Regions from separate parts of the Enterobacter adelaidei genome, predicted to be linked through region 1. Evidence: predicted binding sites of a transcription regulator. Region 1 holds the regulator's gene; each other region holds the start of a gene.
What was found. The regulator Fur, encoded in region 1, represses iron uptake genes when iron is present. The targets are predictions, from matches to a motif close to ATAATAATGAGAACNACTATCAA.

Region 1 (9,860 bases):
ACTTTAAAAACGACCTGGTACTTGAGGCGGCATTTGGCCAGGCTCAAGGTTACATCGATCAGTACTTTGCCAAGGCCAGCTATAAATTTGATATCGCGGGTAGCCCGCTGAGCACCAGCTACCAGTTCTACGGTACGCGCGACAAAGTCAGTAATGGTGGCGTCAATGATATCTATGACGGCACCGCGTGGTTGCAGGCTCTCACCTTCGGCTACAAAGTCGGACAGGTTGATTTGCGTCTGGAAGGCACGTGGGTGAAAGCGGAAGGGCAGCAGGGGTACTTCCTGCAGCGTATGACCCCAACCTATGCATCGTCTAACGGTCGTCTTGATATCTGGTGGGATAACCGCTCTGACTTCAACGCCGACGGCGAAAAAGCGGTGTTCTTCGGTGCGATGTATGATCTGAAAAACTGGAACCTGCCAGGCTGGGCGGTGGGTGCATCTTACGCTTATGCCTGGGATGCAAAACCTGCAGATATGGCTACACCGGACGCTTACTACGATCCAAACTATCGCCTGAAAGAGTCTTCTTACAGCCTGGATGCTATCTACACCCTGCAGGACGGCCGCGCGAAAGGCACGATGTTCAAACTGCACTTCACCCAGTACGACAACCACTCCGACATTCCGAGCTACGCAGGCGGTTACGGCAACATCTTCCAGGATGAGCGTGACGTGAAATTCATGGTTATCGCTCCGTTCACTATCTTCTAATGGAGACAGAACATGATGAAAAACATCGTAATCGTCGCGTTGCTGGCTGCGGGGCTGGCGGGGTGTGCGCAGGAGCAGGCACCGAAAGAGGACTCGCGTCTTAAAGAGGCGTATAGCGCCTGCATTAACACAGCGGAAGGTTCACCGGAGAAGATCGAAGCCTGTCAGAGCGTGCTGAATGTGCTGAAGAAAGAGAAGGCACATGAGCAGTTCGCCACACAGGAAAACGTTCGCGTGATGGATTACCAGGCCTGTATTCAGGCACGTAAAACCGGAAACGATCAGGAAGTGGCGAAGCGTTGCGACCAGATCTGGAAAGAGATTCGCAGTAACAACAGCAAATAATTCTCTGTCATCATGCCCGGTAGCACAACGCTACCGGGCTTTTTTGCGTCAAATAACAGGCAAAAAAAAGCCAACCTCGCGGCTGGCTCAGAGTATGAAAGCTTGAGTTATTTAGCGTCGTGCGCGTGATCGTCTTCGCGGCAATCACCTTCAGCACAGTGACCATACAGGTACAGGCTGTGGTTGGTCAGGCGGATGCCATGACGAGCCGCGATTTCACGCTGGCGCGCTTCGATGGAGTCATCGCTAAATTCAATGACCTTGCCACAGTCGAGGCAGATCAGGTGATCGTGGTGCTGTTGCTGGGTCAGTTCGAATACAGATTTACCGCCTTCGAAATTATGACGGGTAACAATGCCCGCGTCATCAAACTGGTTCAGCACGCGATAGACGGTAGCGAGCCCAATTTCTTCGCCCATGTCAATAAGACGTTTATAAAGGTCTTCCGCACTGACATGGTGATTGTCTGGACCCTGAAGCACTTCAAGGATTTTTAACCGAGGAAGCGTAACTTTCAGGCCAGCCTTCTTTAATGCGGTATTGTTGTCAGTCATGCGGAATCTGTCCTGTTGCTAAACGATTCACTTCTGTAGGAAGTGACAGAAAATGCACCTTGGATAATGCGTCTCATTATAGAACTGCCATGTCTAAATGAAAACAGCAAGTCTCAGGCAAAATATGCTTATAAAAATGGGGTATCACCAACAAACTTGCTCAATGGAAACCACATTTTTCAGGGAGACATTGTACAGGTCTGGGCGAAAAAGTTAAAAGATTGTAGCAATTAATTTAATCGGTTTGACCTGGGGCGTGGCGCAACCGCAGTTGCGCCACGATAAAAATCAGGCGTTCAGAATATCATCCAGGTGCAGTTCTTCACGGATCTGCTTAACCCACTTCTCAACACGCTCTGCGGTCAGTTCAGGCTGGCGGTCTTCGTCGATGGCCAGACCCACGAAATGATCGTCATCAGCCAGGCCTTTAGAGGCTTCGAAGTGGTAACCCGCCGTTGGCCAGTGGCCTACGATAACCGCGCCATTTGGCTCAATGATGTCGCGGATGGTACCCAGCGCATCACAGAAATATTCTGCGTAGTCTTCCTGATCGCCACAGCCAAAAAGGGCAACCAGCTTGCCGTTGAAATCAACTTCTTCCAGCGTCGGGAAGAAATCATCCCAGTCACACTGGGCTTCACCGTAGTACCAGGTTGGAATACCTAGCAGCAGAATGTCATAGCCTTCGAGATCTTCTTTGCTGCTCTTGGCGATGTCATGCACATCAGCAACGTCTTTACCGAGCTGTTTTTGAATGTTTTTTGCGATATTTTCGGTATTGCCGGTATCACTGCCGAAGAAAATGCCGATGATTGCCATGAGTAAAATAACCTCTTGAAACTTAATAGTATGGTGGCGCAATTCGGCCACGGATAAGGGCAATAATAGCAGAACTGGCAACCCTGCGGAAACAGCTATCGCGCAGGACTGCACTCTGTGCTACATGAAAAGGGCGATAAAGGGGATTTTCAGACTTATGCCTGGCTGCGTAACGTCTCAAGCTGGACGAGCAACATCTCTTCAATGAGTTCGCTGCGGCTAATATTTCGCGCGTCAGCCAGCTCGTTAAGCGCATCGACGGCGTCGGCGTTGAGCTTCAGTTCGACACGCTTAAGCCCACGATTTTTATCGCGTTTAAGCTGATTGCGTTTATTGATACGCAGCTGTTCATCGCGCGAAAGCGGATTCGTTTTCGGTCGTCCCGGGCGACGCTCATTCGCGAACAGATCTAGTGTCGTACGGTCCGTTTGTTCTTTGGCCATGATTCTGAGACTTCGGGGGAAACACGCCGCCCTGCTAATGCCCGGGCGATAAGCGCGCCATCATACATCACCAAAAACGGCACGCCAACGACTGGAAGCCTGCAGCCTTCCAGTCGCTCTCTTTTTAATCAATTTGCAGTATCAGCAAGATAGCGGCGAATGGCGCGCAATACGGCGTCAGGTTTTTCCGCGTGAACCCAGTGTCCGGCCCCGGCGATAACATGAGCACGAGCCTGCGGGAATTGCGCCAGCAATGCGTCGCGGTACGCGTCGGTGACGTAAGGCGAGTTACCGCCACGGATAAAGAGGGTAGGATGCGGCCAAACAGGTACCGTTTCCCAGCCTACGATATTGTTGTACTGCTCCCAGAGCACCGGCACGTTAAAACGCCATTGTCCGTCAACAAATGACTTCAGCAGGAACTGCACGACACCTTCTTCATCAAGATGCTCACGCATGACGGCAGCCGCTTGTTGACGCGTTGTGGCACCAGCCTCTGTTACCGCGTTGATCGCCGCGAAAATTTCGTCATGGCGTCGAACGTCGTAATCCACCGGAGCAACATCGATTACCACCAGACCCTGAATTCTCTCAGGTGCGAGCGCCGTCAGGGCCATCACCGCTTTCCCGCCCATTGAATGCCCGATGAGGGTGACCTTTTGCAGGTTGTTGGCATCCAGCGTATCCAGCAGATCCTGCGCCATTGCCGCGTAGGTCATCTCTTCTGAGCGCCCTGAAAGACCGTGATTGCGCATGTCGACTTGCAAAATGTCGTGATCGCTAACCAGATCGCGCGCCAGCACGCCCAGGTTATCCAGGCTGCCAAAAAGTCCGTGAACCAGTACGATGGGAGAATTATTGTTCGGCGATTGTGCAGTTTGCGCTCGGGTATTCAATTTCATGGCAAAGTTCTTTTTTTACGTATGTCAGGTTAGGGTATCATGTTGACCATTCTGCCGCCCGGCTGCAAGGTTCCAGTTTAATCTGACTTTTGCCGCCAACCTGGTTTGACGCTATCCGCTGTTGGGATTTGACCTTATAATCCCAATGACTTGTATTCAGATAAGATATCGCACTGGATTAAGATGAAAACAATCGAAGTTGATGACGAACTCTATCAGTATATTGCCAGCCAGACGCGGCATATCGGGGAGAGTGCGTCCGACATTTTACGGCGCATGCTTAAAATTTCCGCCGCTTCACAGCCTGTCACCCCAGTTACCAAAGATGTCGTGTCTCAGCAGAGCGTTGTTGCACAAGCAAAACCTGCCGTGACACCGGCAAAAGATAAAGTACGGGCGATGCGCGAGCTGCTGCTGTCCGATGAATATGCGGAGCAAAAAAAGGCGGTTAACCGCTTTATGCTGGTGCTGTCTACACTCTACTCACTGGATAACAAAGCGTTTGCTGAAGCGACCGAGTCGCTGCACGGTCGTACTCGCGTCTATTTCGCGGGTGACGAGCAAACGCTGCTGCAAAATGGCAATCAAACCAAACCCAAACATGTCCCTGGCACTCCGTACTGGGTGATCACCAATACCAATACGGGCCGCAAGTGCAGCATGATTGAACACATCATGCAGTCTATGCAGTTCCCGGCGGAATTGATTGAAAAGGTTTGCGGTACAATTTAACCCTTGCATCAGAAGGACCCGGTAATGGCAAATCACAGCCGTGCAGGCCAACCTGCACAACAAAGCGATTTGATTAATGTCGCTCAGCTGACCGCGCAGTATTACGTTCTGAAGCCGGTTGTGGGCAATGCAGAACACGCCGTGAAGTTTGGTACATCTGGTCACCGCGGTAGCGCGGCGCGCCATAGCTTTAACGAACCGCACATTCTGGCCATTGCTCAGGCCATTGCGGAAGAGCGCGCCAAAAATGGCGTTACTGGTCCATGCTATGTGGGAAAAGATACCCATGCTTTGTCTGAGCCGGCATTCATTTCTGTCCTGGAAGTGCTGGCCGCAAACGGCGTTGATGTGATTATTCAGGAGAATAACGGATTCACGCCAACGCCTGCGGTGTCTAACGCCATTCTTGTGCACAACAAGAAAGGGGGCGCGCTGGCTGACGGGATCGTTATCACGCCATCCCACAACCCGCCGGAAGATGGTGGTATCAAATACAACCCACCTAATGGCGGCCCGGCTGATACTAACGTCACCAAAGTGGTGGAAGATCGTGCTAACGCCCTGTTAGCCGATGGCCTGAAAGGTGTGAAGCGTATTTCTCTGGATGCTGCGATGGCATCTGGTCATGTGAAAGAGCTGGATCTGGTACAGCCGTTTATTGAAGGACTGGCGGATATCGTCGACATGGCGGCGATTCAGAAAGCTGGTCTGAAGCTGGGTGTGGATCCGCTCGGTGGCTCCGGTATTGAATACTGGAAACGCATTGCTGAGCATTACAAGCTGGATCTGACCATCGTGAACGATCACGTCGATCAGACCTTCCGCTTTATGCACCTGGATAAAGACGGCGCAATCCGTATGGACTGCTCCTCTGAATGTGCGATGGCGGGCCTGCTGGCGCTGCGCGACAAATTCGATCTGGCATTTGCCAACGACCCGGATTACGACCGTCATGGTATCGTCACCCCGGCAGGGCTGATGAACCCGAACCATTACCTGGCGGTAGCGATTAACTACCTGTTCCAGCACCGTCCGCAGTGGGGCAAAGAGGTTGCTGTGGGCAAAACGCTGGTCTCCTCTGCGATGATCGACCGTGTTGTCGACGCGCTGGGCCGCAAGCTGGTGGAAGTGCCGGTGGGCTTCAAATGGTTCGTTGACGGTCTGCACGACGGCAGCTTCGGCTTTGGCGGTGAAGAGAGCGCCGGGGCATCTTTCCTGCGTTTCGACGGCACGCCATGGTCAACCGATAAAGACGGCATCATTATGTGCCTGCTGGCGGCGGAAATTACCGCTGTCACCGGTAAAAACCCGCAGGAACACTACAATGAGCTGGCTGCACGCTTTGGTGCACCAAGCTATAACCGTATTCAGGCATCGGCGACTTCAGCTCAGAAAGCCGCCCTGTCCAAACTCTCTCCGGAGATGGTCAGTGCGAGCACGCTGGCTGGCGACCCGATCACTGCACGCCTGACGGCTGCACCGGGTAATGGAGCCTCTATTGGCGGCCTGAAAGTGATGACTGAAAACGGCTGGTTTGCCGCGCGTCCATCCGGTACCGAAGATGCGTACAAGATCTATTGCGAAAGCTTCCTCGGCGCTGAACATCGTCAGCAGATTGAGAAAGAAGCGGTAGAGATTGTCAGTGAAGTGTTGAAAAACGCGTAAGAATGAAAAAGGGAGCCGAATGGCTCCCTTTTTTTTAGCTGTGCTTATTCTTTAACTCGAACCGTGGTGACACCAGACCGTACAGCGTCCAGCCCATAAAGGTGACCATTGCGCCGTAAAGCATTGCTTCCTGGCCGGATGAGTAGAGCGCATAGAAGCTGTAGATTGCCCCAATCAGCGCCACGATATTGGCTGCCCGCGCTTTGCGTGGATCCACCTTCGCCACCTTCTGAATAATCACCAGCGCCGCCATCGACAGAATATACGGAATGATGTTCGTCACGACCGCCAGGTTAACCAGCACGTTGAACTGGCTGTTCAGCGACGGGCTAATGGTCATCAGCGATAATCCACTCTGGAAGATGACAATCGCCAGCATGCCCTGCACCGGTGCATCCGCTTTGGTGACGCGGGAGAAGATTTTCGGGAAGTACCCTTCGTCAGCCGAGGATTTAAAGACCTGAGCGATGGTGAACTGCCAGCCGAGGAGTGAACCGCAGCAGGACATCACCATCAGGCCCATGATCACTTTCCCGACTTCTGGCGTGAACATCTGCGCAAAGGCCAGACCAAACGGCGCCGTAGAGTTAGCCAGATCCATGTTTGGCACAATCCCGGCAATCACGTTAGTCGAGACGATATAGATCACCGCCGCGCCCAGCGTTCCGCCGAGGACTGCAATCGGCACGTTCTTCTCAGGGTTCTCAACCACTTCCGCATTCGCGCAGGCAGATTCCAGACCGAGGAAGGCCCAAAGCGTCATGGCAATGGAAGAACCCACTGCGGTAAAGAACGGTACATGGTGAGGGTTCCAGGAGTTCGCGTACAAGGTCGGGCTGAACCAGAACCAGCCGATGATGCACAGGCCAACAACCGGGATAATCACGCCCCAGACGGTGATGCTGCTGAGCTGTCCGGTGATACGCGCGCCGCCAAAGTTAGCCACGGTGCAGATCCACAGCACACCGATGGTCGCCAGCCCAATTTGTACCGGGCTCAGCGTGGCACCAAACAGCTCCGTACCGTAACCCACGGCGGAAATGGCAATCGCCACGTTGGCGATCAGCAATGACACACCATAGGTATAGTTGGCCATAAAGTTGCCTGACTTACCAAAGGCGTATTCTGCATAGCCCCCCATCCCGCCTGACTTGCGGCTGAACATCCCGCATTTGGCAAAGGCCCATGCCAGTGCCATTGACCCTACGGCGGTCACCAGCCAGGAGATAATCGAAATGGTTCCCACTTCTGCAAGCTTGGTCGGCAGCATGATGATCCCTGACCCCATCATGTTAACCATGGTAAGGATGGTCAGCTGCACCACGCCCATTTTGTTGGATTTACTCATAATTTCTCTCCTTTCAGCAGTGCAGGCTGAGCGGTGGGTTGTTTGATGACGTTGCAGCGAACCTCTTTGCGCCCTTCACACTCCTCGACATACACGCCCTGCAGTTCCGGTGCGAAGCCAGGCAGAAGGTTGATGCCTTCTTCCAGTGCGGCAAAGTAGCGCAGTACGGAACCGCCCCAGACTTCCCCTGGGACAACACACAACACTCCTGGTGGATAAGGGAGTGCGCCTTCGGCAGCGATGCGACCTTCCGCGTCGCGCAGGGACACCAGTTCAACTTCACCGCGCAGATAGGCGTAGTTCGCATCTTGTGGATTCATCATCACGCGTGGGAAGTGGGATTTGCGGAACATCTCTTTTTGCAGCTGTTTCACGTTGTGACGGGCATACAGGTCATGCATCTCCTGGCAAATCTGGCGCAGGGTGTAATCTGCGTAACGCTCAGGATGTTGTTTGTAAAGAGAAGGCAGGACGTCTTTCAGCGGAACATCGCTCTCGAGCAGTTTTTCGAAGCGCACCAGCTGTGCTACCAGTTGTTGCAGCTTGCCCATATCCTCCGCAGGGGTGAGGAGGAACAGGATCGAGTTGAGGTCGCATTTCTCCGGCACAATGCCGTTTTCACGCAGGAAGTTGGCAAGGATTGTGGCAGGTACCCCGAAATCCTCATACTCGCCGGTACGCGCGTTAATGCCTGGCGTGGTCAGCAGCAGTTTGCACGGGTCGATAAAATATTGATGTTCGGCGTAGCCCTCAAAAGCATGCCAGTTCTCACCGGGAACAAAATGGAAGAAGCGCAGATCGGTAGCGATTTCCGACGTCTCCCAGCTTTCCCACGGACGACCATCCACCATATCTGGCACGAATGGACGCAGATACTGGCAATTCTGCAGGATCAGCTTACGCGCTTCGATACCGGTGACCACGCAGTCCATCCACATGTTGCGGCCACTCTGGCCTTCATGCATGCGGGCGTTGATATCCAGTGCGGCAAACAGCGGATAGAATGGGCTGGTGGAGGCGTGCATCATAAAGGCATTATTCAGACGCTTGTGGGGCACATAGCGCTGTTGACCTTTGATGTGGCTGTCTTTCTTGTGGATCTGCGAGGTTTGCGAGAAGCCAGCCTGTTGTTTATGCACGGACTGGGTCACCAGAATGCCCGGGTCGTTTTCGTTCAGTTCCAGCAGCAGTGGAGAGCAGTCGGCCATCATCGGAATAAACTGCTCGTAACCTACCCAGGCTGAGTCAAACAGGATGTAGTCACACAGAGGGCCAATCTTATCTACCACCTGACGAGCGTTATAAATGGTGCCATCGTAAGTACCTAGCTGGATTACCGCCAGGCGGAACGGACGTGCATCACGCGCTCTGCCTGGTGCGACTTCTGATACCAGCTCGCGCAGATAACTCTCTTCAAAGCAGTGGGCGTCAATACCCCCGATAAAGCCGTACGGGTTACGCGCGGTTTCCAGATAGACTGGTGTTGCACCTGCCTGGAGGAGGGCACCGTGATGGTTCGATTTATGGTTGTTACGGTCAAACAGGACCAGGTCGCCAGGAGTGAGCAGGGCGTTAAGCACTACTTTGTTGGATGATGACGTTCCATTCAGCACGAAGTAGGTCTTATCGGCATTAAAGACTTTCGCCGCATGTTGCTGCGCAATGCACGGCGCACCTTCATGGATCAGCAGATCGCCCATCGCCACGTCGGCGTTGCACAGGTCGGAACGGAAGAGCGTTTCACCAAAGAAATCGACAAACTGATTACCGGCAGGATGGCGGCGGAAGAACTGGCCGCCCTGATGCCCCGGGCAGTCAAAGGCGCTGTTACCCTGTTTCACGTAGTCGACCAGGGCGCGGAAAAACGGCGGTCGCAACTGGGTTTCATACTTCTGGGCCGCCGCTTCCAGTTGACGTCCATAATAGTCGTTGCTGGTGTCTGAGTGTTCGAAAACGCCGTGAATGCGCGATAAATAGTCTGCCGGGATGATCTCTTCTTTGTGCGTTGCGACAAAAACAGGAATGCCAAACCCGGTGGCTTCTATTTCTTCCAGAATGCCGCTGGAAATATCGCTGACCGCCAGAACAATAGCGGCAACATCAATATAATCAGAGGCTCTGACATCCACGAGTTCACGCTGAGTGGTAAAGCAATCAGGGCATGCACGGCTGGCTGCGATTTTTAAATTTTTCATCTTTATCTCTTTATTTTAGGTAATAGAAGTCCCTCGATTCCTTGTAAAAAAGAAATCGATAATTTCCCGGAAAAAAAGCAAAGGGTGACCGCTGATTAAAATCAGTGAGTTGCTTTTTGATGATTGAAATTCAGTCTGCCC
Region 2 (9,860 bases), 680 kb from region 1:
TTGTCAGGCAATTAATGTGCTATAACAGATCCTTATCCACATGTTTTTGTGGTCAGAACCCTAACCCCCCAGGAATAGCATGCTTACAACCATCATTTACCGCAGTCATATCTGCGAGGACGTTCCAGTGAAAGCGCTGGAAAAAATGGTCGCTGCTGCAAATAGTAAAAATCGGCAATCCAATGTCACGGGGATCTTGCTGTTTAACGGCACACATTTTTTTCAATTGCTCGAAGGGCCAGTGGAACACGTTTCGTCAATCTATGAGCAGATCTGTAAGGACGCACGTCACCATAACGTGGTGGAGTTGATGCGCGATCACGGGCCGACCCGACGTTTTGGCAACGTGGGTATGGAGCTGTTTGATTTGCGCCAGTTCGACAGGGAGGAGGTACTTCAGCAGGTGCTTAACAAAGGCACCACACGTTATCAGTTGACATACAATGACCGTCCTTTGCAGTTTTTCCGCACCTTTGTCGAGGCCACTGAGAAAGCCAACTATTTTGAATTGCCTCCGGCGGATTCATGGGATTTTATCCCCGAAGAAACACCGCTATCTGCGCAACCTGAGGTGGTGGCAAAAGGAGCGGACTGCAGTTTTGCGTTTCAACCCATCGTCGATCCGTTCATGCAGCAGGTCGTCTCCTGGGAGGCGCTTCTCCGCACACCATCCGGGGATTCACCAGGTGTGTACTTCGCCAACCGCCCACGTGATGACGTGTACGCGTCTGATTTGCACAGCAAGCAGGTTGCGCTCTCAATGGCCAGCGCGCTGGGGCTACAGGACCAGACATTATCCCTCAACCTGCTACCTATGACGCTGGTGAATGTTCCGAACGCCGTGGACTTCCTGCTCACCACGATTGATGCAAATGGCTTTGTGCCCGAGCAAATTGTGGTGGAATTCACGGAGAGCGAAGCCATTTCCCGTTTCGATGAATTTACCCATTCGGTCAGGCAGTTAAAAAGTGCGGGTATCAGTGTGACGATCGATCATTTTGGTGCCGGTTTTGCCGGGCTACAGTTACTGGCACAGTTCCAGCCGGACAGAATTAAAATTAATCGCGACCTGGTCGCAAACGTGCACAAAAGCGGCCCCAGACAGGCCATCATTCAGGCGATCATCAAGTGCTGTACCTCCCTTGAAATTCAGTTCTGTGCGGTCGGCGTGGAGAAGGCGGAAGAGTGGATGTGGCTGGAGTCTGCAGGAATTTCTCAGTTTCAGGGACACCTTTTTGCCAGCCCCCGGCATGGCGGAATTCCGGCTATTGCGTGGCCAGAGAAAAAGTCCGAGTTCTGAAAAAGCTGTACACAGTTCGACTGACGTGACTGTACGAACGGTAAAATTTATACAACAATGTATGAACAGGTAAATGGCTTGTAACGCAATCACCTGCTTAAAACGAGGTCTTAGTTATACAAATGGTTTGTACAATCTGATAAGGTTGGTGTAGTTGGGTATGGAAGTACTGTGCGTGAGGGAGTTAATGGCCTATTACAGTATCGGCGAAGTGGCCGAACGATGCGGTATCAACCCCGTTACGCTGCGTGCCTGGCAGCGCCGTTATGGATTGTTGAAGCCGCAGCGCAGCGAAGGGGGTCATCGTCAGTTTGACGATGAAGATATCCTGCGTATTGAAGAGATCAAGCGCCTGATGAAAAGCGGCGTCTCGGTCGGAAAAGTCAAAGCCTTACTGGAAAACAAGGACGTACTGACTCAGGGTAACTGGGTTTCATTCCAGGAAGAGATGATGACCGTTCTGCGTTATGCCAGCCCGGCAAAGCTGCGCGCCAAAATTGGTGAGTTTCGCCGCGATCACGCGCTGGATGCACTGATTGATAACATCATCTCTCCCGTCCGCCAGCGAATGAATCAGGACCAGAACACCGTGCGTCACATGGCAAGCCTGCTTGACGGCGTCCTGATTGAATTCGCGATTGCAAGCCTGGCGGAGTCCCGCAAGAAAGCGGGTAAAGACGCGCTGCTTATTGGCTGGGAATGCGAGGACCGTACTCATTTGTGGCTTGAGGCCGCACGCTTATCGCAGAAAGGCTGGCATATTGATGTGCTGGCGGAACCTATTGACTCACCGCGTCCGGAACTTTTCCCGGGGCAAAAAATCTTCGTCTGGACGGGGAAATCTCCAACGCCTCGCCAGCAGGAACAGCTCGATCACTGGCGTGAACAGGGGTTTGCTGTCTCATTTCATCACTGAGTGTAAGAGGCCTTGAAGGCCTTTTTTTATCAGTGTCACTTTCCGGGCATCGTCTATCTTAAAAATAGGCATTTCCGATGCATATTTTATTTTTTCCTCTTCCTTCGTGTTTTTGGATGAATAATGCATTATTTATCAATGCATTGAACAATTAAATCCATCCCTCCGGCCTGTCGCAACAGGGTCTATGCTTAATAAAAGTAGCCAAAAAGGGCGGTTTAGCCGAATGCCCCTGCTGCCAGAGGGTTGAAGTGATAATCGTTATCACTAACATGGTGTTATGCCCTGATGGCAAATCAGATGAGGTGGACCTATGGAACTGCATTCAGAAACCTTCAATCCTGCCGATTTTACCTGGCGTGGTTTAACGCTCACGCCAGCGGCGGCGGCACATATTCACGAGCTGGTGGCGAAAAAGCCCGAGATCCTCGGCGTGCGCCTTGGAGTCAAACAGACGGGATGCGCAGGCTTCGGCTACGTGCTTGATACCGTCACCGAACCCGAGAAAGATGATCTGGTCTTCGAGACCGACGGCGCAAAATTGTTCGTCGCGCTGCAGGCCATGCCCTTTATCGACGGTACAGAAGTGGACTACGTACGGGAAGGTTTAAACCAGCTGTTCAAATTTCACAACCCGAAAGCCCAGAACGAATGCGGCTGTGGCGAAAGCTTTGGGGTATAGGCGGAACTATGTCTCGTAATACTGAAGCAACGAGTGAAGTAAATACCTGGAGCGGGGGGCACCTCAACTATAAAGAGGGGTTCTTCACCCAGCTGCAGACCGACGAGCTGGCGAAAGGCATTAACGAAGATGTCGTGCGGGCGATCTCGGCGAAACGTAATGAGCCAGAGTGGATGCTGGAGTTTCGCCTGAGCGCTTACCGCGCGTGGCTGGAGATGGAAGAGCCGCACTGGCTGAAAGCGCATTATGACAAGCTGAATTATCAGGACTACAGCTACTACTCAGCGCCATCCTGCGGCAGTTGCGACGATACCTGTGCCTCTCAGCCTGGCGCAGTACAGCAGACTGGCGCTGAAAACAGCTTCCTCAGCAAAGAGGTGGAAGAAGCCTTCAACCAGCTGGGCGTGCCCGTACGTGAGGGCAAAGAGGTGGCGGTAGACGCCATTTTTGACTCCGTCTCAGTGGCAACCACCTACCGTGAAAAGCTGGCAGAGCAGGGGATCATTTTCTGCTCCTTCGGCGAAGCCATTCACGAGCACCCGGACCTGGTGAAAAAGTACATTGGGACCGTGGTGCCCTCTAACGACAACTTCTTTGCGGCGCTCAACGCGGCGGTGGCCTCTGACGGTACCTTTATCTATGTGCCGAAAGGCGTGCGCTGTCCGATGGAACTCTCGACATATTTCCGCATCAACGCCGAAAAAACCGGTCAGTTTGAACGGACCATTTTGGTGGCCGATGAGGGCAGCTATGTCAGTTACATCGAAGGGTGTTCCGCCCCGGTGCGTGACAGCTACCAGCTGCACGCGGCGGTAGTGGAGGTCATCATCCATAAAGATGCCGAGGTGAAATACTCGACGGTACAAAACTGGTTTCCGGGTGACGGCAATACCGGTGGCATCCTGAACTTCGTGACCAAACGTGCGCTGTGCGAAGGTGAAAACAGCAAGATGTCGTGGACCCAGTCAGAAACGGGCTCGGCTATCACCTGGAAATACCCGAGCTGTATTCTGCGTGGGGATAATTCCATCGGTGAGTTCTATTCGGTGGCGCTGACCAGTGGCCATCAGCAGGCCGATACCGGGACCAAGATGATCCACATCGGGAAAAATACCCGGTCGACCATCATCTCGAAAGGCATCTCAGCCGGACACAGCCAGAACAGCTATCGTGGTCTGGTGAAAATCATGCCGACGGCCACCAATGCGCGCAACTTTACCCAGTGTGACTCGATGTTGATTGGCGCGGACTGCGGGGCGCATACCTTCCCGTACGTTGAGTGTCGTAACAATACCGCCCAGCTTGAGCACGAGGCGACGACGTCGCGTATTGGGGAAGATCAGCTCTTCTACTGCCTGCAACGCGGGATCAGCGAAGAAGATGCTATTTCGATGATTGTGAACGGCTTCTGTAAGGACGTGTTCTCTGAACTGCCGCTGGAATTTGCCGTTGAAGCACAGAAACTCCTCGCCATTAGTCTTGAACACAGCGTCGGTTAAGGAAAGCACATGTTACGTATTAAAGATTTACAGGTTAGCGTGGAAGACAAAGCGATCCTGCGTGGCCTCAATTTTGATGTCAAACCGGGTGAAGTTCACGCCATCATGGGGCCGAATGGTTCCGGGAAAAGTACGCTTTCAGCGACGCTGGCAGGCCGTGAAGATTATGAAGTGACCCACGGCTCGGTCGAATTTAACGGCAAAGATCTGCTGGAAATGTCCCCGGAAGATCGTGCGGGAGAGGGCATCTTTATGGCCTTCCAGTACCCGGTAGAAATCCCTGGCGTCAGTAACCAGTTCTTCCTGCAAACGGCGCTGAATGCGGTGCGCAAGTATCGCGGCCTGGAGGCGCTGGACCGCTTCGATTTCCAGGATTTGATGGAAGAGAAGATCAAACTGCTGAAAATGCCGGAGGATCTGCTCACCCGCTCGGTTAACGTTGGTTTCTCTGGGGGTGAGAAAAAACGCAACGACATCCTGCAGATGGCGGTTCTGGAACCCGCGCTGTGCATTCTGGATGAGACCGACTCCGGTCTGGATATTGACGCCCTGAAGATTGTCGCTGACGGCGTTAACTCGCTGCGCGATGGTAAGCGTTCGTTCATTATCGTCACCCACTATCAGCGTATTCTCGACTACATCAAGCCGGACTACGTCCACGTGCTTTACCAGGGGCGCATTGTGAAATCGGGCGATTTTACGCTGGTTAAACAACTGGAGGAGCAGGGTTATGGCTGGCTTACCGAACAGCAGTAATGTGCTCCAGCAGTGGCACAGACTGTTTGAAGCCCAGGGTGAGACACGATCTGAGCAAGCGCAGCAACATTTACAGCAGATGCTGCGTCTCGGCCTGCCTTCGCGAAAGCATGAGAACTGGAAATACACCCCGCTTGATGGCCTGATGAACGGCGAGTTTGTCACCCGTCTGGCGGATATCACCCCGGTGCAGCGCGATGCGCTGGCTCTGAGTGTGGATGCCGTGCGTCTGGTGTTTGTCGATGGTCAGTTCCGCCCGGAACTGAGCGATGACACGCAGGAGAGCGGGTTCGGCATCGCGATTAACGACGATCGTCAGAGCCTGACGACAGCAGTTCAGCCGGAAGTGTTTCTGCATCTCACTGAAAGTCTGGCGCAGTCGGTGACGCATATTCATGTGAAGCGTAACCAGCGCCCGGCCAAACCGCTGTTGCTGATGCATATCACCCAGGGGCTGGACGGCGACGAGATCAACACGGCTCACTACCGCCATCATCTTGAACTGGCTGAGGGGGCGGAAGCCACGGTGATTGAGCATTACGTCAGTCTCAACGATATCCGACACTTTACCGGATCGCGTCTGACGATGAACGTTGCCGCCAATGCCCATCTTCACCATATCAAGCTGGCGTTTGAGAATGCGCAGAGTCACCACTTCGCCCATAACGATATTTTGCTCGGTCAGGATGCCGCAGCCTACAGCCACAGTTTTCTACTCGGTGGCGCCGTGCTGCGCCATAACACCAGCACGCAGCTTAACGGTGAAAACACCACGCTGCGCATCAACAGCCTGGCGATGCCGGTCAAAGCGGAAGTGTGCGACACGCGCACCTGGCTTGAACACAACAAGGGCTACTGCAACAGCCGTCAGTTGCACAAAACCATTGTCAGCGACAAAGGGCGTGCGGTGTTTAATGGCCTGATTAACGTGGCGCAACACGCGATTAAAACTGACGGGCAGATGACCAATAACAATCTGCTGCTGGGACGACTGGCAGAAGTGGATACCAAACCGCAACTGGAGATCTATGCCGACGACGTGAAATGCAGCCATGGTGCGACGGTCGGGCGGATTGATGATGAGCAGATGTTCTACCTGCGTTCCCGCGGTATCGACCAGCAGGCGGCGCAGAAAATGATTATCTATGCGTTTGCCGCCGAACTGACGGAAGCGTTGCACGATGGCCTGTTAAAACAGCAGGTGCTGGCCCGTATTGGTCAGCGTCTGCCTGGAGGCGAAGTATGAGTTTTCCCGTAGAGAAAGTGCGGGCAGATTTTCCGGTTCTGACCCGTGAAGTGAACGGTCTTCCTTTGGCCTACCTGGACAGTGCGGCCAGCGCACAGAAGCCGAATCAGGTGGTGGATGCGGAAGCCGAGTTCTACCGTCATGGCTACGCCGCCGTGCATCGGGGGATCCACACGCTGAGTGCTGAAGCGACTCAACGCATGGAGAATGTGCGTACGCAAATAGCCGCCTTTCTCAATGCACGGTCACCGGAAGAGCTGGTGTTTGTGCGGGGTACCACGGAGGGGATCAACCTTGTAGCCAACAGCTGGGGCAACGCGCAGGTCCACGCAGGTGACAACATCATCATCACCCAGATGGAGCATCACGCCAATATTGTGCCGTGGCAGATGCTCTGTGAGCGTGTGGGGGCGCAATTGCGGGTCATTCCGTTGAATGAAGACGGGACGCTGCAGCTCGAGCAGCTTGACGCATTACTCGACGATAAAACCCGGCTGGTGGCGGTCACTCAGGTCTCCAACGTACTGGGGACGGAAAACCCGGTCGCAGAGATTGTCGGGAAAGCCCATCAGGCCGGCGCGAAGGTGCTGATTGACGGTGCCCAGGCGGTAATGCACCACGCGGTTGATGTTCAGGCGCTGGACTGTGATTTCTACGTCTTCTCCGGGCATAAGCTGTATGGCCCAACGGGGATTGGCGTGTTGTATGTGAAAGAGGACATCCTGCAGGCGATGCCGCCGTGGGAAGGCGGCGGGTCGATGATTGCCACCGTCAGCCTGTCGGAAGGGACTACCTACGCCCGTGCGCCGTGGCGTTTTGAGGCGGGGACACCTAACACAGGCGGGATTATCGGACTGGGGGCGGCGGTCTCTTATGTCTCCGCGATCGGCCTTGATAGTATTCAGGAGTACGAACAGCTGCTGATGCACTATGCGCTTGCGGAGCTTGCCAGCGTGCCGGATCTGACCCTATATGGACCTGCCGACCGGCAAGGGGTGATCGCGTTTAATCTCGGGAAACACCATGCCTATGACGTGGGCAGTTTTCTCGATAACTACGGCGTGGCGGTCCGTACCGGACACCACTGCGCCATGCCGCTGATGGCGTTTTACCAGGTGCCGGCAATGTGCCGCGCGTCGCTGGTGATGTACAACACAATGGAAGAGGTCGACAGACTGGTGGCAGGGCTAAAACGTATTCACCAGCTGCTGGGCTAACGGAGAGGCAAAATATGGCAGAGTTGCCGGATAAAGATAAATTGCTGCGTAACTTCGGGCGTTGCGCGAACTGGGAAGAGAAGTATCTCTATATTATTGAGCTGGGACAGCGTTTACCCCCGCTCAGTGAAGAGGCGCATAACCCGGAGAATACTATTCAGGGCTGCCAGAGCCAGGTGTGGATTGTGATGGAGCAAACTCACGACGGCACAATCCAGTTGCACGGCGACAGCGATGCAGCGATTGTAAAAGGGCTTATCGCCGTGGTGTTTATTCTTTATCACCAGATGTCGGCGCAGGACATTGTTGCGTTTGATGTCCGCCCGTGGTTTGAAAAAATGGCTCTGACTCAACACCTCACCCCCTCCCGTTCCCAGGGACTCGAAGCGATGATTCGCGCCATTCGCGCTAAAGCTGCAATCCTTAGCTAGACTTATAAAACAGCATTCATTCTGTTTCGCGAGGTGGTTCCCGCCTCGCTGGTTTTTCAGCTTTCTGACGTTCTGTCAGTGAATAAGGAATCTCAGCATGAAGCGCGCGTCTCTCATAACTCTATTACTTCTTGGTTCGCTCGGTGCTCTTAATTCGGCCCGCGCGATGGACTACCCATTGCCGCCCGCAGGCAGTCGTCTGATTGGGCAAAATCAAACCTACACGATACAGGAAGGGGATAATAAGCTGCAGACCATTGCCCGCCGGTTTAATACTGCAGCCCAGGTGATCCTGGAAACCAACAATTCTATTGCGCCGATAAACCCTGCCCCGGGAACCGTTATTACCATTCCGTCGCAAATGCTGTTGCCGGATACGCCCCGCGAGGGGATTGTGGTGAATCTCGCTGAGCTACGGCTCTACTACTTCCCGCCGGGAGAAAACATTGTTCAGGTCTTTCCGCTCGGCATCGGACAACTGGGGCTGGAAACACCCGTCACGACCACGCGGGTGAGTCAGAAAATCCCTAATCCTACCTGGACACCAACACCGGGCATCAGAGCACGCTCTCTGGAGCAGGGGATTAAATTACCTCCGGTTGTACCCGCCGGGCCGAATAACCCGCTAGGACGCTTTGCACTGCGTTTAGGCGTGGGTAATGGGGAATACCTGATCCACGGCACCAGTGCGCCGGACAGCGTCGGCCTTCGGGTCAGCTCTGGCTGTATGCGGATGAACGCCCCGGATATTAAAGCTCTGTTTGAACAGGTACGGGTTGGCACGCGGGTACAGATTATCAATGAGCCCGTGAAGTTTTCCGTCGAACCGGATGGTAAACGCTATATTGAAGTCCACCGTCCGCTGGCGCAGGTTGAGGGGGAAAACCCGCAGGTTTCGCCAATCACGCACTCCGCAGACTTTGCGACATTTGTTTCTCAGGCGGGAAGTGATAAAGCGCTTATCAATAAGGCCCTGTCACGCCGTGCCGGGATCCCGGTTGTTGTATCGTCGGGTAGCGCGCCATCAGCCAGTAATAACGTGTTGTCGGTGCAGAACAGTCAGGCGTCTGCTGCCGTAGCGGAAGATGAAGGGGAGAAGGTGACGCAGTAGCAGTTTGATGGAGGCAAAAAAAATGGCGCACAATGTGCGCCATTTTATTAACAGGTACTATTACTTACGGTATTTAGTAGCCTGGTTGTCCAGACGCTGGTTAGCGCGAGCTGCGTCGTCTTTAGCAGCCTGAACGTCGGAACGCATTGCGTTCACGTCGTTGCTCAGCTGGTCAACTTTAGCGTTCAGAGTCTGAACGTCAGAAGACAGCTGATCGATTTTAGCGTTGCTGGAGCAACCAGCCAGCAGAGTAGAACCCAGGATTACCGCGCCCAGTACCAGTTTAGTACGATTCATTATTAATACCCTCTAGATTGAGTTAATCTCCATGTAGCGTTACAAGTATTACACAAAGTTTTTTGGGTTGAGAATATTTTTTTGATGGGAATACCCCTATTTTTGATCGTTCGCTCAAAGAAGCATCGAATCAGCCCTTTTCGGGCAAAAATCTATGTAAAAAAAGGCATTTATCATCGGATTCATCTTAGATAATTCGCAATTAAATAGAAAAACCCGATTTGCATTTTGAATGACTTTGGCTAATGCCAGGAATAAAAAAAGCGCCCCGAGGGGCGCTTTTTACCAAAATTAATTCGTTCGGGAATTATTACAGCACGTGAACAGATGCTGTATTGGTAGTTCCGCTTGGTACCAGTGCACCAGAAACCATAACCACAACGTCACCTTTCTGAGCCAGGCCAC
Region 3 (9,860 bases), 1.9 Mb from region 1:
CATCAGCTCACAATGCAGATTAAGAGACTGATAGATAATGAAAATAGTGTCAGCAATTTGCTGCCGGACATTCGCCTGCTCTACGGTACGCAACCCGGGACGCGCACGCCGGTCATGTATCAACCAGGCATCGTTTTTCTCTTTTCTGGCCATAAAATTGGCTATATCAATGAACGAGTCTTCCGTTACGACACCAATGAATACCTGCTGCTGACAGTACCTTTACCCTTTGAATGTGAAACTTTCGCGACAGAGGCCGTTCCGCTGGCGGGTATTCGCGTCAATGTCGATATTCTTCAGTTGCAGGAGCTGCTGATGGAGATTGGTGAAGACGAGCTTTTCCAGCCTTCAATGGCATCAAGCGGGATTAACTCCGCGACATTATCTGAAGAGATCCTCTGCGCCATTGAGCGTCTGCTGGACGTAATGGACAGGCCGCTGGATGCACGTATTCTCGGCAAGCAGATTATCCGCGAAATTCTCTACCATGTACTGCTGGGGCCGGGGGGAGGGGCTTTACTCGCGCTGGTGAGCCGACAGACCCACTTCAGCCTGATAAGCCGCGTGCTCAAGCGTATTGAAAGTCAGTACACGGAAAACCTGAGCGTCGACCAGCTCGCGGCAGAAGCGAATATGAGTGTTTCGGCGTTTCACCATAATTTTAAGTCGGTGACCAGCACTTCACCGCTGCAGTATCTCAAAACCTACCGCCTGCATAAGGCGCGAATGCTGATGATCCACGATGGCATGAAGGCCAGCGCGGCGGCGATGAGGGTGGGCTATGAAAGTGCGTCGCAGTTCAGTCGGGAGTTTAAGCGCTACTTCGGCGTCACGCCGGGGGAAGATGCGTCACGTATAAGAACCATGCAGGGAGCGTGAAGGGGAAGCTTAGGCCGGGTAAGCGGTAGCGCCACCCGGCTTTTGTTTATGCACTGCAGTACTTTTTCTTAATCACTACCGCGATGGTCCCTACCAGCCCTGCCACCAGCAGGAAAATCGGCAGCACCATCAGGAAGGTCATCACCTGATCTTCGTGGTGTTTCACGAACGGGATCATATTCAGCGCGTAGCCGAGCGTCGTGACCACACCAACCCACAACAGGGCGCTCAGCCAGTTAAAGAACTGGAAGCGGCGGTTCGACAGACCAGAAATGCCCGCCATTGTTGGCAGCAGAGTACGAACAAACGCCAGAAAACGCCCGGCCAGCAGTGCCAGCAGGCCATGCCGATCAAACATGCAGGTCGCACGTTGATGATATTTATGCGGTAACTGGGCCAGCCAGCTTTTCACGACGCGCGTGTTCCCAAGCCAGCGGCCCTGCAAATAGCTCAGCCAGCAGCCCAGGCTGGCTGCGGAAGTGAGGATCACCATCGTTGGCGTGAAGTCCATGACGCCTTTGCCGATCAACGCCCCGGCAAGTAAAAGCAAACTGTCACCGGGTAAAAATGACGCTGGCAGTAATCCATTTTCCAGAAACAGAGTCGCGAACATCACGAAGTAGACGATACCTAAGACGTGAGGGTCCGCCAGCGCGGCAAAATCATGTTGCCAGAGCGCTGCGATAATATCTTGAATAACAGCCATGGACTTTCCTGTGGAACAGCAGATATGAAACTATTGTACTCCTTTATTTGCGCTTCGGGTTTGATCACGGGCGCAACTCATACAGACTTTTCTGGTAGCAATGTTCACAAAAACGTCCAGGGAGTACATTTTCAGCCTGCACTCTACACGATACGTTCAAACCCTGCCGCTAAATCCGCGATTAAATCGTCAACATTTTCTAAACCGATATGCAGTCGAATCAGGGTTCCGCTGAAGTCCACTTCGCCGCCGGGACGTAAAGCCGCGATCTGCTCCGGCTGGTTAGGCAGGATCAGGGATTCAAAGCCGCCCCAGGAATAGGCCATGCTGAAGAGGGTAAAATTATCCAGATAGTTTGCCAGTTCGTCATTATCCAGCCGTTTTTTAAGAACGAATGAGAACAAACCGCTACTCCCCGTAAAGTCACGTTGCCAGTATTCATGACCTTTGCTGCCGGGTAACGCCGGATGGTTGACGCGTTCAACCTGCGGGTGTTGCGCCAGCCATTCGGCTATTTTCAGGCTGCTTTCGTGATGCTGACGCAGGCGCACGCCCAGCGTACGGATCCCGCGGCTGGTCATATAGGCGGTATCCGCATCAACCATTTGCCCCATCAGGTAGGCATTTTCGCGCAGCTGATCCCAGCAGCGTGCATTGGATACCGCAGTACCAATCATGCCGTCAGAATGGCCAATCAGGTATTTGGTCGCCGCCTGAATCGAGATATCAATGTCAAACTCCAGTGCTTTAAACAGCACGCCCGCCGCCCACGTGTTATCGATCATGATGATCGCCTCTGGCGCTTTGCGGCGTACCGCTTTCACGATAGCCGGGACGTCGTGCACTTCCATGGTGAGTGACCCTGGAGATTCCAGGAACACAATGCGCGTGTTTGGCTGAATAAGTTCTGCAATACCTTCGCCGATCAGCGGGTCGAACCAACCGGTTGTTACGCCGAGCTTACTGAGGATTTTGGTGCAGAAGTCCTGGCTGGGTTCATAGGCGGTGTTGGTCATCAGGATATGATCGCCTTGTTCCACAAACGCCAGAATCGTATTGGCGACCGCAGCCGCCCCGCACGGGAACAGCGCACAGCCCACGCCGCCTTCCAGCTCGCACATGGCCTCCTGGAGTGAAAAATGGGTTAGCGTGCCGCGACGACCATAAAAAAGTCCGCCTTTTGCGCGGTTGCGCGTGGCGTTTTTTTTCTCCTCAACGGTATCAAACACTAATGAGGAGGCGCGTTGAATCACGCTATTGACCGATCCCTGGGTGTATTTTTTGCTGCGTCCTGCCTGTACCAGCGTGGTATCAAGATGCTTCTTTGTCATGTTCGCTAACCCTGTTTTTATACGTCTGGACGTCCAGACTACCACGATTGTAAAAAACTGCACCCGGATGCTTATCGAATAAGCAGAAAATATTAGCAAAAAACCGCATAAGAAATTTTTACTGCGTAAGCGCAAGGAAAGTGAGCGAAAATTACGGCACCATGCAAATACTAATGAGAACTACTATCAATTCGACGACGTTTTGATATTATTACGCTCAGATTTTGTGATTTGCGTCCTGGAGATACAGAGTGGGTAATAATTTGATGCAGACGGATCTCTCCGTTTGGGGCATGTATCAACATGCTGACATCGTGGTTAAGATTGTGATGATCGGCCTGATTCTGGCGTCCGTTGTCACCTGGGCTATCTTCTTCAGCAAAAGTGCTGAACTGCTTTCGCAGAAGCGTCGCCTTAAGCGGGAGCAACAGCAACTGGCTGAAGCCCGCTCTCTGGATCAGGCTTCAGATATGACCTCATCCTTCCACGTAAAAAGCCTGACCACCCTGTTAGTTAATGAAGCTCAGAACGAGCTGGAACTTTCCGCTGGCAGTGAAGATAACGAAGGTATTAAAGAACGTACCGGCTTCCGTCTGGAGCGTCGTGTTGCCGCTGTAGGTCGACATATGGGCCGTGGCAATGGTTATCTGGCGACGATCGGTGCGATCTCGCCGTTCATCGGGCTTTTCGGTACGGTCTGGGGCATCATGAACAGCTTTATCGGTATCGCGCAGTCTCAAACTACCAACCTTGCGGTGGTTGCGCCGGGTATCGCGGAAGCGCTGCTGGCGACGGCAATCGGTCTGGTTGCAGCAATCCCGGCTGTGGTTATCTACAACATCTTCGCGCGTATGATTGGCAGTTACAAAGCCACTCTCGGCGATGTTGCAGCACAGGTTCTGCTGCTGCAAAGTCGCGATCTTGATTTGAATGCCAGCTCGGTTAAGCCGGTGCACGCGGCGTCTAAACTGCGCGCAGGTTGATACTATGGCGATGCGTCTGAACGAAAATCTGGACGATAACGGCGAAATGCATGAAATCAACGTAACGCCGTTTATCGACGTTATGCTGGTTCTGCTGATTATCTTCATGGTGGCTGCGCCGCTGGCGACGGTGGATGTGAAGGTGAATCTACCTGCCTCTTCCAGCCAGCCACAGCCGCGCCCGGAGAAGCCAATCTATATCTCGGTAAAAGCGGATAAATCCATGTTCCTCGGGAACGACCCGGTGACGGCCGACTCTGTCATCCCGGCGCTGGATCAGCTCACGGGTGGCAAGAAGGACACCACGGTCTTCTTCCGTGCGGATAAAACCGTCGATTATGAAACCATGATGAAGGTAATGGACACGCTGCATCAGGCGGGTTATCTGAAGATTGGGCTGGTCGGCGAAGAGAAAGCGACCGTGAAGTAAAAAAGAGCTGGCGAAAGCCGGCTTTTTTTATGCATATCGGTTTGATTATTTTTTTGTATCAGTGGATGCAGGAGCGGTCGGGTGAGAAGCCAGCGCGTCCTCATCAAGCGCCACGCAGGTGACGTTTGAGGTACGGTACTCACCGTCTGACAGCTTGCGCGTCAGACGCAGGGTGGCGATTTCTCTGGCAAGCAGATACTGATAATTGGCCTCAAGACGTCCCAGCACCTTCTCTTTCAGCTCTGGACGCTGCTCGATGATGGCATTCACCACGGCACCGTAAATTTCTTCTTTGACCTGTAGCGGGTAAATTTCACGGCGATTCTGCCATTTCAGACGCACCAGCGTCGCCGGGATCGATACCAAATCTTGTGTTATACGCGTCATCTCGTCATTTTTTGTCTTTCTCAGCGCGTCGAGATTTTGCTTTAAGATAAATTCATCACTTTTTTTATCATCTAAAGTCAAATAAACGTCGTTATTTTTAATTTCTTTCACGTTAATCTTCCCCCAGGGTGTAAAATATAGGGTTGTTTTTTTCTCGTGTAATTAGATTAAGCCAAATTTCATTGCCCGCTTCATTTATTTCTTCTGTTTTTTCGGCCATTATTTGACTTAGTTTCTGGGCATCTATTTCGCCTTCGGCTTGCAGGTCATTCAGCAGATGGACAAAGGCTTCAATTTTTATAGCGCGAAATAAGCGGTCCTTTATATGACGATCGTGCTCTTCCAGCAACATATTACGGGATTTCCCTGTTTGGGAAACGCCAATTAATATGTCAGGCTCGAAATCGGAGAGCTTTCTTTTTCCCTGAGTGAAACTCGCCTCTTTTTCTGCTTCCGCGGGTTGCTGTTCCACAGACGCAATGTGGTACTTAGCCGGGACGAGATAGTCGGGCAGCATTTTTAATTTCCTTTAATTTCAACAGGGTGGGGTTGGTAAAGGCGTGAGATTCGTTGACAATATCATGAGGCAATTTTAAAATCAAAAAAAATGGAGCCTACCCATGAACAGCATCTTTTTTACGGTCATCACATTACTATTACTGACCGCTGGTGTTCTTTTATTGATGCAGGAATTCAATAAAACGAAAGTGTCGAAGGACGCCAGTGAACCTCCACAACCTGAACGGATGACAAAAGAGGAAGGGGAAGATCATTTCTCTGTATTGATGAACTCAGTAACGCCTGTTTGGTACTGGCGGGTGAACCATGAATATATCGACTTTTTACACGCGACAATTAAACGCATGAAAATGTCGGAAATTAATGATACGCCCGGACTGTTTGAGGCACAGCGTCGCTGCAGCGACCTGAATTCAGCAGTGTATAAATATTATGATAATATCAAAAAACGCTGTCTGAACGGTGAGAAAGTATCATATTCTGACCTCGACGTATTAAATCTGCGTCAGTGCTTTCGTGAGTTCAGTCTGGAAGCCTATCCTGAGCTGGTGGCGCTTGTCTGGCCTGAGTACGCACGTCCGGAGGTTAACCCGGATAACGTCTGAGTGACGTACCGTTGAGTTATTGCAAACAGTCAGCGCCGTTGAGATATACTGGGCGCTGGTTTCTTTTGCAAACAGGACTTTATGGAACGCTTTTTTGAAAATGCCATGTACGCCTCTCGCTGGATACTGGCTCCCGTCTATTTTGGCCTTTCGCTGGCGCTTATCGCTCTGACGATTAAGTTCTTTCAGGAAATCTGGCATGTTCTGCCGAACATTTTTTCCATTGCCGAAGCGGATTTGATTCTGGTTCTGCTGTCGCTGGTAGATATGACCCTGGTGGGCGGACTGCTGGTGATGGTGATGTTCTCTGGCTACGAAAATTTTGTCTCCCAGCTGGATATTGATGAGCGTAAAGAGAAACTCAGCTGGCTGGGCAAAATGGATGCCTCGTCGCTGAAGAATAAAGTGGCAGCGTCGATTGTGGCGATCTCCTCTATCCACCTGTTACGCGTATTTATGGACGCGAAAAATGTCCCGGATAACAAACTGATGTGGTACGTCATTATCCATCTGACGTTTGTGTTGTCAGCGTTTGTGATGGGGTATCTGGATAAGATCAGTAAGAAGTAAAGTACGTATCCCCCTCGCCCTACGGGCTGAGGGGGCGAAAAAGACCTATTTATCCGATGATGCCTGCCACAGGTTCAACTCCCCGTCCGCAACATGTCGATCAATCCTTTCCAGCTCATCTTCGCTGAAGTGCAGGTTATCCAGGGCCCGAACGTTTTCTTCGATCTGGGCCGGGCGACTTGCACCGATCAGCACTGAGGTGACGCGTTCATCCTTGAGCAACCAGCTCAGTGCCATCTGCGCCATCGTCTGTCCACGGACATGCGCCATTTCACTCAGCAAACGCAGGCTGTTGAGATTGGCTTCGGTCAGCATTTTTTCCGTCAGGCCGCGTACCTTTTTACCCTCGCGCTGCATGCGAGAATCTTCAGGGATCCCGTTCAGGTATTTTCCGGTAAGCAACCCCTGCGCCAGCGGGGTAAACGCAATACAACCCGTCCCGTTTTGCTTAAGCGTATCCAACAGGCCGGTCTTATCTACCCAGCGGTTGAGCAGGTTGTAGGATGGCTGATGCATAAGCAGCGGAATTTTCCACTCATGCAACAGGTCAGCCATTTTCTGGGTGCGCTCCGTTGAATAGGATGAAATCCCGATATACAGCGCTTTACCGCTTAGCACAGCATGGGCCAGTGCCGCCGCAGTCTCTTCCATCGGCGTATTTTCATCGACGCGATGGGAATAGAAAATATCAACATACTCCAGACCCATCCGCTTCAGACTTTGATCGAGACTGGCAAGCAAATATTTACGCGAACCGCCAGACCCATACGGCCCCGACCACATGTCGTAACCCGCTTTAGTGGAGATAATCAGTTCGTCGCGATACCCGGCAAAATCCTCCCGCAGAAGGCGGCCAAAATTTTCTTCTGCACTACCCGCTGGTGGACCGTAGTTGTTGGCAAGATCAAAATGGGTAATACCGAGATCGAAGGCTTTGCGCAGCAGCGCGCGCTGGGATTCGAGAGGGTGTACGTGGCCAAAGCTATGCCACAAACCAAGCGACAGTGCTGGCAGGCGCAAGCCGCTTTTTCCGCAGTAGCGGTACTGCATATTTTCATAGCGGGCGGGGTCAGGGTTCCAGGACATGATGTCTCCTTTTTTATCGTTGAATTTTCGAAACAACGTTTTCATTCTGAACTTATCACATCACAAATGACATAACTAAGCGCGAGGTGATGGTTAACGTCAGCTGTGTGACTAATGAAGCCACGCTAATCAAAAATGATCACAAAACGTTATAATTTCCCCGGTTCCTGCCGATAACGAGAGAAGTACTCGCCTCTGGGCGAATTCACCCTCACGGCAAGGAAGACTTATGAATATGCTCCGTAATTTCACGATCCGCTTCGTCATGCTGACGATTCTCGGGATCTTTTGTTTAATGTGGGCGGGTGTTGGCCTGTACAGTACCTGGTCCCTTTCGCGTGTTTCGGATGGCAATGACGTGGATCGTCAACTGGTCAAACAGATGACGGTACTCAGTCAGGGCAACGATCAGTATTTCCGCTTTGTGACCCGTTTGAGCCGTGCGATGGAAGTCAAAGCCGCAGGCGGCACGCCGGATTTGGCCTCTGCCCAACAGGCGCTGGATAACATGGGTAAGAAACTGGCCGAGATGAAAGCGATCTCGCCAGGACCAATGGACGAACAGATTTCTGCTCAGGTTATCGGTACCTGGCAGGCGTTGCTTGATCAAGGTATCACGCCGCAAATGCAGCAGGCGAAGCTGGAGACTCTGGATGGCTATCGCCAGCAGGCCAATAACGTTACCCCGCCGCTAAGCCGTGCGTTTGGTGCTGCTGCCGAGAACTTTAACAACGCGGCCGCGAAGGCGCTCGACAGCACCCGCGTGGTGGTGGACAACCTGACCAGCATGACGCGTACGGTGATTATCACCGCCACTATTATCGGCCTGCTGATCCTGCTTTTCACCGACCGCTACCTGGTCGCGATGCTGGTCAAACCGCTGGACCGCATTCGCCAGCAGTTCCGCCAGATTGCCCAGGGCGATCTCAGTCAGCCAATTGAACCCTTCGGCCGCAACTGCGTGGGACAGTTGGTTCCTCTGTTGAGCGCGATGCAGGACAGTCTGCGCGAAGCGGTCAGCACTATCCGCTCCGGCAGTGAAAATATCTGGCGCGGTGCGACGGAAATCTCCAGCGGTAATAACGATCTCTCTTCCCGTACCGAAGAGCAGGCTGCCGCACTGGAAGAGACGGCTGCCAGCATGGAACAACTGACTGCAACCGTGAAACTGAATGCGGAAAGCGCGCGTCAGGCAAGCCAACTGGCAGATGTGGCATCGACCACCGCCAGCCGTGGCGGCTCGCTGGTGGAAGAAGTGGTGACCACCATGAGCGGCATTTCTGAAAGCTCGAAGAAAATTGCTGAAATCACTAACGTCATCAACAGCATTGCCTTCCAGACCAACATTCTGGCACTCAATGCGGCCGTTGAAGCGGCGCGCGCGGGTGAGCAGGGGCGTGGTTTCGCCGTGGTGGCGGGTGAAGTCCGTAACCTGGCAAGCCGTAGCGCCAACGCGGCAAAAGAAATTGAAGGGCTGATCGCTGATTCCGTTAATCGGGTAGAGCAGGGGGCGCAGCTGGTGGGCGACACAGGCACCACCATGGATGCGATTTTGCGCGACGTGACGGAAGTGACAACCATTATGAAGCAAATCGCCTCCGCCTCTGAGGAGCAAAGCAAGGGCATTTCGCAGGTCGGGATTGCCATTACCCAGATGGACGGCGTTACCCAGCAAAACGCCTCGCTGGTGGAAGAGGTTTCTGCGGCAGCGGCAGCGCTGGAGCGTCAGACCGAAGATCTTCAGCGCTCGGTGCAAAAGTTCCGCCTGACGGCATAACGCAACGTTGCAAGGCCGCCTGGTGTGGCCTTGCATTATTAACACCTTCCTCATTCAGCGCGCGCTGAAACTGCTATTCTTTTGCTAACCCCACTGACGTTCTGGGCTCCTTCTACGAGGTGTTGCTATGAACAGATCGTTGTCCGTCATCCCTGTCCTTTCTGTCATGTTTCTTGTGCTGTTTTCGGTATCTGCCAGCGCCACCCAACAGGCGCAGGAGCGGCGCGTGTCGCGTGATGTCAGGCAGGAAACCCGCGATGCGTCGCGACAGGTGAAGCAGACCTGCGTGGCAAACAATAACCAGAGTAACCACGACTGCCGTCAGGACAAGCGTCAGATGAAACAGGCCGGACGGCAAAAAGCGCGGGATATTAAGTATTAATCAGATTTGCGAGACGGCTTCCGGGAATGCCCCTTGTCGGCTCGGGCAATACTGCCAGGTCTTAACCCAGTTGCTGCTCGGTCGCGCCCTGCCAGAGGAGATGGCGCGCGTGATAGAGGATTTGCTGTGTGAGCTGGTGGGATATTACGCCGATACGCTGAAAGCGCCGCGCTGGATAAATACGCCGGAAGGTCATATCGCGATT

Region 2: a site for Fur is predicted at 2,468-2,490, ahead of sufA (Fe-S cluster assembly scaffold SufA). Genes of this name have one in related genera too.
Region 3: a site for Fur is predicted at 3,084-3,106, ahead of exbB (tol-pal system-associated acyl-CoA thioesterase). Genes of this name have one in related genera too.

The regions. Positions count from the first base shown of each region.
Region 1 is NZ_CP154353.1:1,242,688-1,252,547, forward strand. Features, by position in the region: gene chiP (chitoporin) at 1-716, shown strand, start outside; gene chiQ (ChiQ/YbfN family lipoprotein) at 732-1,061, shown strand; gene fur (ferric iron uptake transcriptional regulator) at 1,169-1,615, opposite strand; gene fldA (flavodoxin FldA) at 1,904-2,434, opposite strand; gene ybfE (LexA regulated protein) at 2,590-2,877, opposite strand; gene ybfF (esterase) at 3,006-3,779, opposite strand; gene seqA (replication initiation negative regulator SeqA) at 3,963-4,511, shown strand; gene pgm (phosphoglucomutase (alpha-D-glucose-1,6-bisphosphate-dependent)) at 4,536-6,176, shown strand; gene potE (putrescine-ornithine antiporter) at 6,211-7,524, opposite strand; gene speF (ornithine decarboxylase SpeF) at 7,521-9,719, opposite strand.
Region 2 is NZ_CP154353.1:1,919,637-1,929,496, forward strand. Features, by position in the region: gene AAHF05_RS09405 (diguanylate phosphodiesterase) at 80-1,300, shown strand; gene AAHF05_RS09410 (MerR family transcriptional regulator) at 1,488-2,216, shown strand; gene sufA (Fe-S cluster assembly scaffold SufA) at 2,530-2,898, shown strand; gene sufB (Fe-S cluster assembly protein SufB) at 2,907-4,397, shown strand; gene sufC (Fe-S cluster assembly ATPase SufC) at 4,407-5,153, shown strand; gene sufD (Fe-S cluster assembly protein SufD) at 5,128-6,399, shown strand; gene sufS (cysteine desulfurase SufS) at 6,396-7,616, shown strand; gene sufE (cysteine desulfuration protein SufE) at 7,631-8,047, shown strand; gene AAHF05_RS09445 (L,D-transpeptidase family protein) at 8,145-9,158, shown strand; gene lpp (murein lipoprotein Lpp) at 9,219-9,455, opposite strand; gene pykF (pyruvate kinase PykF) at 9,766-9,860, opposite strand, start outside.
Region 3 is NZ_CP154353.1:3,928,135-3,937,994, reverse strand. Features, by position in the region: gene AAHF05_RS19130 (AraC family transcriptional regulator) at 1-879, shown strand, start outside; gene yghB (DedA family general envelope maintenance protein YghB) at 926-1,585, opposite strand; gene metC (cystathionine beta-lyase) at 1,729-2,916, opposite strand; gene exbB (tol-pal system-associated acyl-CoA thioesterase) at 3,168-3,899, shown strand; gene exbD (TonB system transport protein ExbD) at 3,904-4,329, shown strand; gene AAHF05_RS19105 (hypothetical protein) at 4,375-4,827, opposite strand; gene AAHF05_RS19100 (hypothetical protein) at 4,829-5,233, opposite strand; gene AAHF05_RS19095 (ESA_00282 family adhesion-associated protein) at 5,337-5,840, shown strand; gene AAHF05_RS19090 (TIGR00645 family protein) at 5,922-6,410, shown strand; gene AAHF05_RS19085 (aldo/keto reductase) at 6,456-7,496, opposite strand; gene AAHF05_RS19080 (methyl-accepting chemotaxis protein) at 7,726-9,273, shown strand; gene AAHF05_RS19075 (hypothetical protein) at 9,401-9,655, shown strand.